DNA from 4 places in the Escherichia sp. B1147 genome. Region 1 is predicted to be linked to each of the others. Evidence: predicted binding sites of a transcription regulator. Region 1 holds the regulator's gene; each other region holds the start of a gene.
The links. Region 1 encodes CRP, which controls carbon source genes, mostly activating them, when cyclic AMP is high. Its sites were predicted from a motif close to ATGTGANNNNNNTCACAT; they were not measured.
Positions count from the first base shown of each region.

Region 1 (3,212 bases):
GGGAAAGATAACTTTTTAGCGCCGGAAGTAACGGCATTCGTCGCTGTTTATCCGCCAGCAGATCGCGGGCATAAAGCGGTTTCTGGGTACGCAGCACTCGAGCGATGCGGCTGAAGTGCCAGTAGCAGAATTGCCCCACAGGGTTATCCGGATGCTGGCGGGCGATTTTCTCCAGTGCGCCAATTTGCTTTTCCATCGTAAAACGCGTCGGCAGGCGATGGTAAAGAATGTCATCAGCCAGCACGCGCAGGCGAGCGGCGACGGTTTGCGCATTCCAGCGGATAACTTCTTCTGCATGGCTACGCTCGACCAGCTTTTGCACCTCTTCAGGTTGATGCAAACTGACCGAAATATGTTCCTGTAAATCCAGTGCTTCCTGAAAAATGCGCAACATCCGCTTGTAATCGGTATTATTTTGCGCGGAAAGCATGTGCATTTGCTGATAGCACTGGGTAATCAAATCGACCGCTTTTTGCTGGCGTACCAGCAGTGGCGGGAGTGCTTTTTCAGGATCGGTATGCTGAGTGAGCAGACTGTATTTGATTTCACAGTAATCAGCCAGTTCACGGTAGAGCAGACTAAGTGACTCGCGTAGGGGCTGTTCGCGCCAGAGCCAGAACCAGAACCAGTTAAACAGTCCGTACCAGAGCGTGCCTAACGCGTAGATGAGCAACGGTTCCCAGACCGGCATATATCCCGCCAGACTGAGTGTAAAAATGGCGGCGAGTAACGATGCGGGAAGCAATTTTGCGTGCAATGGCCCAAGCTCGGCAGTGACGCCAAGTACCAGCGTTAACCCGGTCAGCAAAAAGGGCAGGGGGATATCTTTTTCCAACAGCAGCTGTGTCAGTAAGCTACAGGTAGCAAACAGCGACGCGCCAATAATCAGGCGTTTGAAAAAACGTTTATGGGGGGTATCAAGCCCCGCAATGTTGCAACAGGCAGGGACGAGTGAAAACAGCAGGCCGAGTCTTAATTCGCCAAACAACAGACCAACGGCCACGGGCAAACATAGCACCAGAGTTTGTCGTAGTGCATAGTTGATATCAGGATGATAAATCAGTCTGCGCCACATCGGTTTAAACAAAATGGCGCGCTACCAGGTAACGCGCCACTCCGACGGGATTAACGAGTGCCGTAAACGACGATGGTTTTACCGTGTGCGGAGATCAGGTTCTGATCTTCCAGCATCTTCAGAATGCGCCCTACGGTTTCACGAGAACAGCCGACAATTTGACCAATTTCCTGACGGGTAATTTTAATTTGCATACCGTCCGGGTGAGTCATTGCATCGGGTTGTTTCGCCAGATTCAGCAGCGTCTGCGCGATGCGACCTGTAACGTCGAGGAACGCAAGGTTTCCGACTTTCTCTGAAGTGACTTGCAGACGACGCGCCATTTGCGCGGAGAGACGCATCAGAATATCCGGGTTCACCTGAATTAATTGACGAAATTTTTTGTAGGAAATTTCAGCTACTTCACAGGCGGTTTTTGCACGTACCCATGCGCTACGTTCCTGGCCTTCTTCAAACAGGCCCAATTCGCCAATAAAATCACCCTGATTCAGATAGGAGAGGATCATTTCTTTACCCTCCTCGTCTTTGATCAGCACTGCCACAGAGCCTTTAACGATGTAGTACAGCGTTTCCGCTTTTTCACCCTGGTGAATAAGCGTGCTCTTGGATGGGTACTTATGAATGTGGCAATGAGACAAGAACCATTCGAGAGTCGGGTCTGTTTGCGGTTTGCCAAGCACCATGCGCGGTTATCCTCTGTTATAAGCTTTCTCCAGAGCCAGAAAACGCCGCTGTCTCTGGATTGCCGAAATGTGCTTCCCGCTACCTGGGAAGGGGCTATCAACTGAACTGCACGGTAATGTGACGTCCTTTACATACATGCAGTACATCAATGTATTACTGTAGCATCCCGACTGTTTTAGCATAGCTTTCGCTTTGTGTCTCCTGGTGTCTCGCTTCAGCATGACCCAGGTCGCCTTCCGTTGCGCGATTTGGTCAGTACGCGTACTCTGTCAGGAAAACTGACGCAATGGAGTTTCGATTATGCAAGCGCGTGTAAAGTGGGTTGAAGGGTTAACTTTTCTGGGCGAATCCGCCTCTGGTCACCAGATTTTAATGGATGGTAACTCTGGCGATAAAGCGCCAAGCCCGATGGAAATGGTGCTGATGGCGGCGGGTGGCTGTAGCGCCATTGATGTGGTTTCTATCCTGCAGAAGGGGCGTCAGGATGTGGTCGATTGTGAAGTAAAACTGACCTCTGAACGCCGCGAAGAGGCACCGCGCCTGTTTACCCATATCAATTTGCATTTTATCGTCACCGGTCGCGACTTGAAGGATGCAGCGGTTGCGCGTGCGGTGGATCTCTCTGCTGAGAAATATTGTTCAGTGGCGCTGATGCTGGAAAAAGCGGTGAATATTACCCACTCTTATGAAGTGGTTGCTGCGTGATTTAACTACCCCGTTGTGATGCCGGATAGTATTTTATCCGGCTTATTGGTGAAGTTACTCGATTTTCTTCCCTTCCATCAGTCGTTGCACCAGCGGCAGCATAATTAACTCCATTGCCAGACCCATTTTGCCTCCCGGCACCACTAATGTATTGATGTGGGAAATGAACGAACCTTGCAACATCGCCAGCAGCCAGGGGAAATCGATCCCCTCCAGATTACGAAAATGAATCACCACAAAGCTTTCATCCAGCGATGGAATGCCTTTTGCGGCGAAGGGGTTTGAAGTGTCGACGGTGGGGACGCGCTGGAAGTTAAGATGGGTGCGGGAAAACTGCGGCGTGATGTAGTTGATATAGTCTTCCATTGAACGTACAACCGAGTCCATCACCGCTTCTCGTGAGTGTCCGCGCTCGCCGGTGTCACGGATAAGCTTTTGAATCCACTCCAGGTTAACGATAGGCACTACGCCTACCAGTAAATCCACATGCTGCGCGACGTTATGTTGTGGTGTGACCACGCCGCCGTGCAAACCTTCATAAAACAGCACATCGGTGGGTTCCGGTAGCGCCTGCCACGGGGTGAATGTGCCTGGCACCTGATTCCACGGTACGGCTTCGTCGTAGGTATGCAGGTATTTGCGTGATTTCCCTTTGCCGCTCTGGCCGTATTCAATAAAGGTTTGTTCCAGCAGGCCGAAGTCGTTGGCTTCGGGGCCGAAGTAGCTGATATGCCGCCCGGCATCGCGC
Region 1 is NZ_LFHY01000008.1:13,541-16,752, reverse strand. It holds gene A9180_RS07430 (YccS/YhfK family putative transporter) at 1-1,075, opposite strand, end outside; gene crp (cAMP-activated global transcriptional regulator CRP) at 1,126-1,758, opposite strand; gene A9180_RS07415 (OsmC family protein) at 2,060-2,464, shown strand; gene A9180_RS07410 (phosphoribulokinase) at 2,519-3,212, opposite strand, start outside.

Region 2 (3,212 bases), on a different contig from region 1:
CGGCAGACCGTCGTTCGCAATCGCTTGTGCGGTCAGAAGCGCATGGTTAATACAGCCTTCCTGAATGCCCACCACCATCAACACCGGTAGCTGCTCCTGGACCACCCATTCAGAGAGCGGACGCAGATCATTCATCAGGCTACGCCATCCGCCAGTCCCCTCAACTACAACATGATCAACTTTGTCGGTCAGGTTAGCCAGACCATTTGAAATGAGCGTGTAATTGATTGGACAACTGTGTGCCACGCTACTTTCTTCTTCGCTTAACGCAATGGGATTGACTGCTTCATAAGGCAGTTCAATTGATGAAACACTCTGCAACACCAGGGCATCTTTATTACGCAGCCCGTCAGGTGTCTCTTTGCTCCCCTTCGCTACGGGTTTGTATCCCGCAACCGTTTTTCCCTGGGAGGCTAACGCTTGTAGCAATGCGCGGGAAACCACCGTTTTCCCTACAGAAGTGTCTGTACCTGTTATAAAGAAACGCTTCAGCATCACTAACTCCACCGTTATGCTTCACTAATATAAGCCAGGAAAATAATTCAACGTGGAAAGTCTAAGTTATGCTTTCTGCACTCAATTTGAGATAGCGCAAATTTTGGTAGAACAGTTAAAAAATGTTAACCCTGCAACAGACGAATCAGCAAAGATCCATTATACATCGCGTCTTTTACCAGCGCGGCTCCCGCCATTGTCCCCTGATTGGTGAACTGAGTGCTCTCAACGCTAATATGCTGACTGTATGCTGGAAGCGCCTGCTGACGGATGCTGTCAGAAATCACAGGAAACAGAATCTTTGCCGCTTTGCTTAACGGCGAGCCAATCAGTATTTTTTGTGGGTTAAATAAATTCACCATGATGGCCAGAATGCGCCCAACATGCGCGCCTACGCCAGTGATAATGTCCTTTGCCAGCAAGTCTCCCTGCAACGCCGCATGGCATAAGGAATCCACGCTCAAAGGCTGCCCGTGCAACATCGAACTCATTGATTGATTAAGGCGTAATTGCGCCAGTTCGAGGATGCTGTCCACACTGGCGATGGTTTCCAGGCAACCGTGGTTACCGCAATAACAACGTTTACCATAGGGATCCACCTGGGTATGGCCAATTTCTACCAGGCTGCTGCTTCCGGCATGTAACAGGTGACCGTCGGTAATCACGCCTGCGCCAACATTGTGATCAATTACCACCTGAATCACATCGCGCGCCCCGCGAGAGGCACCAAATAATGCCTCAGCCATCGTCCATGCACTGATATCATGCTGAATATAAACTGGTACACCTGTGTGCTGCTCCAGCGCTTCGCCGAGCGGCATCTCTTTCACATCCTCGTAAAACGGCATCCGGTGCACAATGCCATTTTCCGTATCAATAATTCCCGGCAATGTAATAGCGATGGATGTCAGGCGTTCGAGTTTTTTTTGATGACGGATAAAAAACTGATCAATATGCGCAATGATACGTTCCAGCAAAGGCAATTCATCCTGAAGCGCCAGCTCCAGCGTCTCTTCCACCACCAGCTTGCTGCTTAAATCACGCAAAGCAATGAAAATCAAACCACGACTGATGCGCAGAGAAAGATAATGCCAGGCTTCTGTTTCCACCACCAACCCCACCGCAGGGCGGCCACGGTTTCCCGCTTCTTTAATTTCTAACTCTTGCACCAGGTGCGCTTCTAGCATTTCGCGGACAATTTTGGTGATACTGGCTGGAGCCAGTTGCGCCATGCGAGAAAGGTCGATACGCGAAATGGGACCAAGCTGATCAATCAGGCGATATACAACACCTGCGTTGGTCTGCTTTATTTGATCAATATGTCCAGGCTGGTTTTCAGCAACCACCTTATACTCCCTATATTTTCGCGCTCCGAAATAATCTGTAGGCTATGGTGAAACACTTCAATGCGTGCCGTCAAATTTTTACTTAGCCATGTGATTAACAGCACACTTTTCGGGTTTTTTGGCTGGATTTTACCTCACTTGAGAGCATTCAGCAGCTGAATACGAAAGTTTCGCGCAGCCGGACTTTGTTCATGATGCTTTGGCCAGACCAACCACATTTCAGAAACCGCATCTTCTTCAGCAATAGGTATCCAACGCATTTCATTAAGTTGAACACGCTTAAATGAGGCAGGTAAAATCGAAACCCCCAAACCGGCAGACACAAGGCCCATGATGGTCATTGCCTCACCCACTTCCTGGGTAATAACCGGTGTAAGATTGTAGCGTCGCATCAGGCCAAGAATGTCATCATAAAGCCCCGTCCCAACGTGAGGATCAAAGAAAACAAACGGCTCTTTTGCCAGTTCCGCCAGCGTAACTACAGATTTACTGGCCAATGAATGATCGTGCGGAATCATCGCCATAAGCGGTTCATGCACAATTACCGCGTGGTTCAACGTCTCCGGCAGCAAAGTATTGCGTAACAGTCCCATATCGAGTGTCCCTTCGATAAGGGGCGTAATTTGCTCGCGGGTATTCATCTCGCGTGTCTGCAAATGGACATCAGGAAATTCACGGCGAAATAACGATAAGGTATCTGACACGGCGCGAATGAATGGCGCCGATGAGGTAAAACCAATGCGTAACTCTCCCGCCTCCCCCTGATGCAGACGTTCAGCTCGCGCTGCGGCATCGTCTACCAGAGAAATAATTTGGCGACTATCGGCAAGAAATTGTTTGCCTGCAGCGGTGAGCGAGACGCTACGATTGGTCCTGGCCAGCAGGCGCGCGCCAATTTGTTGCTCCAACGCCTGAATCTGTTGGCTTAGTGGCGGTTGGGAAATATTCAGCCGAGCTGCAGCACGACCAAAATGCAATTCTTCCGCAACAGCGATGAAGTAACGGATGTGACGCAATTCAATATTCATATTTTAAACATATTATTTGAGACTATTAATATATTAGACATAACAATTCGATTTTCCTACTCTATTCCTGAGCTAACACAACGCGCATATTTAGTAAGGATTTCAAGTGAGTCGTACCACAACTGTTGATGGCGCTCCGGCAAGCGACACTGACAAGCAAAACGTTTCCCAGCCAAACCTATTCATCAAACGCGGTACGCCGCAATTCATGCGCGTGACCCTGGCGCTTTTTTCTGCCGGACTGGCAACCTTCGCACTTCTCTATTGTGTGCAACCTATCCTTCCGGTTCTTTCGCAGGAGTTTGGCTTAACACCCGCAAACAGTAGCATTTCACTGTCAATT
Region 2 is NZ_LFHY01000017.1:54,722-57,933, forward strand. It holds gene bioD (dethiobiotin synthase) at 1-495, opposite strand, end outside; gene mlc (sugar metabolism global transcriptional regulator Mlc) at 621-1,841, opposite strand; gene A9180_RS18265 (LysR family transcriptional regulator) at 1,976-2,869, opposite strand; gene A9180_RS18270 (MFS transporter) at 2,976-3,212, shown strand, end outside.
Region 2: a site for CRP is predicted at 1,930-1,947, ahead of mlc (sugar metabolism global transcriptional regulator Mlc). Genes of this name have one in related genera too.

Region 3 (3,212 bases), on a different contig from region 1:
TTGAGTGCGCTGGAAGATGCGGCAGAAGATCAACCGCGCGTTGTAAGAGCTGCACAACCTTCAACAAGTCTGTAAATCCAGAACCCCTTCTCTTAGTGAGGAGGGATTTTTTATTCATATAACAAACCATTCAGCTTGCCATATTGAATTTTAAGGAATTGTCATGGGAAATAATTTGTTATCAGCAAAAACCACACTCCCTGTTTATGATCGTAATAACCTTACACCCAAAATTGTCCATTTAGGTTTTGGTGCATTTCATCGCGCGCATCAGGGCGTGTATGCCGATATCCTGGCTGCCGGGCATCATAGCGATTGGGGCTATTATGAAGTGAACCTGATTGGCGGTGAACAACAAATCGCCGATCTAAAACAGCAAGATAATCTCTACACCGTTGCGGAAATGTCGGCCGATGCCTGGACCGCGCGTGTCGTGGGGGTAGTGAAAAAAGCGTTGCATGCGCAAATAGACGGTTTAGAGGCTGTGCTTGCTGTCATGTGCGAACCACAAATTGCTATTGTTTCTCTGACTATTACAGAGAAAGGCTATTTTCACTCTCCGGCGACCGGGCAGTTAATGCTGGATCACCCGATGATCGTTGACGATCTAAACAATCCCCACAAGCCGAAAACGGCACCCGGGGTTATTGTGGAGGCGCTGGCTCGGCGCAAGGCCGCAGGGTTACCGGCATTTACGGTGATGTCGTGCGACAATATGCCGGAAAATGGTCATATGATGCGTGACGTTGTCACTTCTTATGCACATGCTGTCGATGCCGAACTGGCGCAATGGATTGTAGAGAATGTGACTTTTCCTTCGACAATGGTCGATCGCATTGTCCCGGCGGTAACGGCAGAAACGTTGAACAAAATCGAGCAGCTCACCGGCGTGCGCGATCCAGCGGGTGTAGCCTGTGAACCGTTCCGTCAGTGGGTTATTGAAGATAACTTTGTTGCCGGACGTCCGGAATGGCAAAAAGCAGGGGCTGAACTGGTCAGCGATGTGCTGCCTTATGAAGAGATGAAACTGCGTATGCTCAACGGCAGTCATTCATTCCTGGCGTATCTGGGCTATCTGGCCGGATATCAGCATATTAACGACTGCATGGAAGATGAAAATTATCGCCGTGCGGCACATGCCTTGATGTTGCGGGAACAGGCGCCGACGCTGAAAGTGCAGGGCGTGGATCTGCAAAATTATGCTGATCGACTGATTGAACGCTACAGTAATCCAGCGTTACGCCATCGAACCTGGCAGATTGCGATGGATGGCAGTCAGAAACTCCCGCAGCGTATGCTGGATTCCATTCGCTGGCATCTGACACAGGGCAGTGCGTTCGATCTGTTGGCGCTTGGCGTCGCTGGTTGGATGCGATATGTCGGCGGTGTTGATGAGCAGGGTAATCCCATCGAAATTAGTGACCCGTTATTACCGGTCATTCAGAAGGCCGTGCAAAGTAGCGGAGAAGGGAAAGCGCGCGTTCAGTCCTTGATGGCGATTAATGCGATATTTGGTGATGATTTGCCGAACAATGCATTGTTTATTGCAAAGGTGACGGAAGCGTATTTATCTTTATTAGCGCATGGCGCGAAAGCGACCGTGGCGAAATATGCGGTGAAGTGATAAGTGACAGCAATGCCGCCATCGGCGGCATTCACACGCTTAGTTCATGCCGAGACGAATCAGGTCCAGAGGCGCGAGTTTTTCATCACAACCTTCAACTACTACGGTTTTACCGCGGCGGATTTGCTCTGCGGTCAGACCTTCAGTATCAATCGACAGGATCTTGCCAGTGTGACCGGTGCCGCTAACCATAACACGGCTGCCAGTAGTGATTGCGTTACGGTTACGATCGTAGGTCGTCATAGGTGTTTTCTCCTTTCTGATTTACAGTCGAAGCCCACGTAACGGGCGCAATATAAATACTCCTGTCGAGTGAATTTTTTTTTGTTTATGATCAAGTTCACATCTTTTTTGATGCTTGCATAAACCAGAAGAAGGGGATGAACTCTCACCCCGAATGGGATGAGAGGAAAAGAATTACTCTTCGCTGAACCAGTCGCTATTTTCCTGGCGTATCAGTTGTACGGACTCGCTGATCTCCTGCAAATGCAATGCCATTGCCTTTTCAACGGCATCACCATCATGTATTTGCAGCGCAGAGAAAATATCCATGTGCTGGCGAAGCAGCATTTCCGGTGGCGAAACGTGGTCAAAACTCATGTAGCGCACCCGATCAACGGTCGCTTTCAGGTTTTCAATGGTGTCCCAGGCGAGTTGACAGTCGGCAATCTGAGTCAGGAGTTGATGGAAGTTGTCATCAAGTTCAAAAAAATCATCCAGTTGCTTGCGCTCAATGGCAATGCGTTGCTGGTGAAGATTTTGCTCTAGTTGGTAGCACTGGCTTTCAGTAATCATGCTCGCTGCCCGCCGAGCCACCGCGCACTCAATGGCCTGTCGAATAAAACTGCCATTGCGAACCTGGGTCATAGAGATTTTGTTGACGTAGCTGCCACGCTGCGGGCGAATTTGAATCAGGCCGTTTTCAGCTAGTTTAATGAAGGCTTCGCGAACCGGCTGGCGTGACACATTGAAACGAACAGAAACTTCTTTTTCCGACAACGGCGTACCAGGTGCAATCAGGCAATGCACAATGTCGCGGCGAAGAATACGATAAATTTGCTGATTGACAGGCTGTGTGGGATTAAGTTGTGTTTCGACGGTCATTCGTTCTTGCTTTTGAGTGGGTTAACCGCAAGAGTCTACCACTTTTTTGTGACAAGCAATAACCCGGCGGTGAGGCCGGGTATAAAAATTAATGCCGATGGACATTCAGACCAGCATAACTTTGGGTAACCGGCATCATTTCAAGGGTATTAATGTTAACGTGAGCAGGGAGAGTGGCTACCCACCAGACGGCTTCAGTGACATCTTCTGGTGTCAGCGCGACGGTATTTTGATAGGTTTTTTCTGCTTTGCCGTCATCGCCTTTAAAGCGGACATTGGAAAATTCGGTGCCGCCTACCAGCCCCGGTTCGATGTCTGTGACACGTACTGCCGTACCGTGCAGATCTGTGCGTAGATTCAGGCTGAACTGACGAACAAACGCTTTTGTCGCGCCGTAGACGTTGCCACCAGCATATGGCCAGCTACCCGCCGTTGAACCAATGTTAATAATGTGACCACGATTGCGCTCAACCATACCCGGCAG
Region 3 is NZ_LFHY01000017.1:38,752-41,963, reverse strand. It holds gene ydfJ (MHS family MFS transporter YdfJ) at 1-75, shown strand, start outside; gene A9180_RS18185 (mannitol dehydrogenase family protein) at 164-1,624, shown strand; gene ydfZ (putative selenium delivery protein YdfZ) at 1,664-1,867, opposite strand; gene rspR (DNA-binding transcriptional regulator rspR) at 2,042-2,728, opposite strand; gene ydfG (bifunctional NADP-dependent 3-hydroxy acid dehydrogenase/3-hydroxypropionate dehydrogenase YdfG) at 2,817-3,212, opposite strand, start outside.
Region 3: a site for CRP is predicted at 1,953-1,970, ahead of ydfZ (putative selenium delivery protein YdfZ). Genes of this name have one in related genera too.

Region 4 (3,212 bases), on a different contig from region 1:
AATTAACAATGTCAGAGTGACGGTAAAACCGACGCCAGCCGCTGCCAGCGGCATTGCCAGCATACCTGCGCCAATTGTGGTTCCCGCCACGATAAAAACACTTCCCAGAGTTCTGTTTTTCACGCTTTCTTCTGTCCTGACGATCTTTATGAGTGATATCTGCGGCGCAGGTTAAGGCATTATCCATACTTCGTCAAATCGGCGTTACATCTGGTGTAAACAAAAACATACAATAAATGCATTCAGAACTGCGCTGGCGCAAAGCCTTAAGACGCTGGGATCGTTACGCTATGCCTTTTTTGAGGAGGAACGATGGAATCTATTCACGGTCATGAAGTGTTAAATATGATGATTGAATCAGGTGAGCAATATACGCACGCCAGTCTGGAAGCGGCGATCAAAGCACGTTTTGGTGACCAGACACGTTTTCATACTTGCTCGGCTGAAGGGATGACTGCGGGAGAGTTGGTGGCTTTTCTGGCGGCAAAAGGCAAATTTATTCCCTGCGAAGAAGGGTTCTCAACCGATAAAAGTAAGATTTGCCGTCACTGATATGAAACGGCGGCAGAAAATCTGCCGCCGGAGAAGATTAGTTTTGTGCGTCGAGGGTAGAGAGTTCTTTATCGATGAAATAAAGTCCTTCGCCGCTTTTCCCCGCCAGACTCAATTTATCAATAATAGATTTGAACAATTTCTCTTCTTCGTGTTGCTCAGACACATACCATTGCAGGAAATTGAACGTTGGGTAGTCCTGATTAGTCATGGCAGCGTGAGCCAGTTCGTTAATTTTTTGCGTAATTAATTGTTCGTGTTTATAGGTTTCCTGGAATAATTCATCAAGTGAAGAATATTCAGCAAACGGTGATTCAACGGTATTAATTCGCGGTAAATTTCCGGTATCGGTCAGGTAATCAAACAGACGCTGCATATGCGTCATCTCTTCCTGGGCGTGGCGACGCAGAAACGCGGCAGCACCTTCGAAGGTGTGATAGCTGCACCATGCGCTCATTTGCTGATAAAGCAGTGAAGAGTAGAGTTCCAGGTTCATCTGCTCATTAAGTTTTTCAATCATTTCTGGTTTCAGCATGATAGTGCTCCACAAAGGTTATATTTGTTGCTGTGGCGCCACTATAATTTGTTATTTTATTATTTGCAAAAGGTAAAATATTAAAGTTAATTATTAAAAATGCGAATGTGAATAAAACGCATTAACGCTATTTGAGATGGTAATTAACCAGCGAAGTATTCCTCGCTGATTAAAATCTTTATTGATAAGCCGAGGGGGTTAAGTATGGGCACTGATACGACAGCGTAAATTGCGTATTCAGACATAATGATCCTGCAAACAAACTACAGTTACTTACAGGTTGCCCAAACGCAAAGGCGCGGGTAAATCCAACCTGCTGACATGCGCGGTTCGCTATTCCCTGATCGAGATAGTTGTCAGTGCGGGCGTGTTGTAAAAAAGCCTGATTATAAACGAGGCGTACAATGCCACTCGTGGCGTCAACATCGCTGAGGCGAGCCTGACGAGTTACGGTACAGCCCGCTACTGTTAAAAGTGAAAAAACAATTATCAGATGTTTCATGTCACAGCCTGAAGAGGGAGAAGAAACAGGTATTGTACTTGTGGACACAGCCAGGTTATGGACAGAAAAGACGACGGATTAGCGCTATTCCTTGCTTTCTTCAGAACGCACACATCTTATGGTTATCATTTACGTAACATTAAAGGGGTATTTATGTGATTTGCATCACATAAAGATTGATTTTTGTGATGAGTGTCATATTATAAGCAGCAAGAACAATAACACCTGCATAACAAATAATCGGAGTGGCGCGATGAAACTGCGTAAAATCCTGAAAAGCATGTTTAATAATTATTGCAAGACGTTCAAAGACGTACCGCCTGGCAATATGTTCAGATAATAAAAAAACCTGCTCCGGCAGGTTTTTTTGTACCCTGATGTGACTATCGTTGAGGAAGGGAAGCCGCTACTATAACGGCTTTCAAAATGCTATCAGGAGTTTAGGATGTCCCAGCCGCTGAATGCCGATCAGGAACTGGTTTCTGATGTTGTTGCTTGCCAGTTGGTGATCAAACAAATTCTCGATGTGCTCGATGTGATCGCGCCTGTTGAGGTTCGTGAAAAAATGTCCAGCCAGCTGAAGAATATTGATTTCACTCACCATCCGGCTGCTGCTGACCCAGTCACTATGCGGGCTATTCAAAAAGCCATCGCGTTGATTGAGCTAAAGTTCACCCCACAAAACGAATCCCATTAAAAAACCGCTGCTTCAGTGATGTGAGGCAGCGGTTTTCACCATTTTTTTGTATTCGGCGCATCTTTTTATGCGCCGATTTTATTAATGTATCTGATGAGATACGACATTCAGAACATGCTGGTCGGTCTGGACAGGACACATACCGGCCAGTTTCGCACTGCGCACTTCGTCAAGAATGGTTTGCAGCAGGAGGCCATCGTGCTGCTGTTCTTTTTCCAGATCGCGCAGGAAATCGACAGTAGAATCATCATTCAATTCTTTAGCTTCATTTGCTAATTGCGCCAGCGTGCTTGAACGCTGCTCATATTCTTCCAACGTTTTTTGGAAGAGTTCTTCCAGAGAGCTCAGTTTTTCGCCAGGTACATCAACGGCTTTAACGATGGGCGTCGCCCCGACGCTTTTCATGAAGTTAAACATGCGCATCATTTGAGTCACGTTACTTTGTGCCTGGGAGCGAAGAAAAGTCGCGGTGCCATTCAGACTTTGTTCAGAACACCAGTTGCTCAGGTGAAGGTAGAGATTGGATGCATAAAACTCGCGGTTCATTTGGGTGTTGAGTTTGAGAAGCATTCCAGTGGTTGCCATACCTAATATCCTTATATCCAGAAGACGAGAGGTGCAAGATAAATCAAAACACCGTAATTACTGTTTGCAGAATAATTCCTTTCTGCGGGTCCGAAATGTGATCCTGGAGTCAATTCTGACGATGATCTGAAATAAGCATAACGCCTGAAGGATTATAAGAAAATCCTTAAATCACAAAGTTTATATTTTTTTACATTTCATTGATTAGAGTTATTGATTTGCAATAATTATCAACGTTGCCTGTTTTTATATCTTATTGATATTAAACTGATTTATTAATATCATGATGATGTTATTATATTTTCTGGTATTTTTTCAGTTTTGCGATGGTGCTCGCATTA
Region 4 is NZ_LFHY01000013.1:247,481-250,692, reverse strand. It holds gene tyrP (tyrosine transporter TyrP) at 1-123, opposite strand, end outside; gene A9180_RS14050 (YecH family metal-binding protein) at 313-552, shown strand; gene ftnA (non-heme ferritin) at 590-1,087, opposite strand; gene yecR (YecR family lipoprotein) at 1,266-1,589, opposite strand; gene azuC (stress response protein AzuC) at 1,843-1,929, shown strand; gene yecJ (DUF2766 family protein YecJ) at 2,035-2,286, shown strand; gene A9180_RS14025 (non-heme ferritin-like protein) at 2,368-2,871, opposite strand.
Region 4: a site for CRP is predicted at 1,743-1,760, ahead of azuC (stress response protein AzuC). Genes of this name have one in related genera too.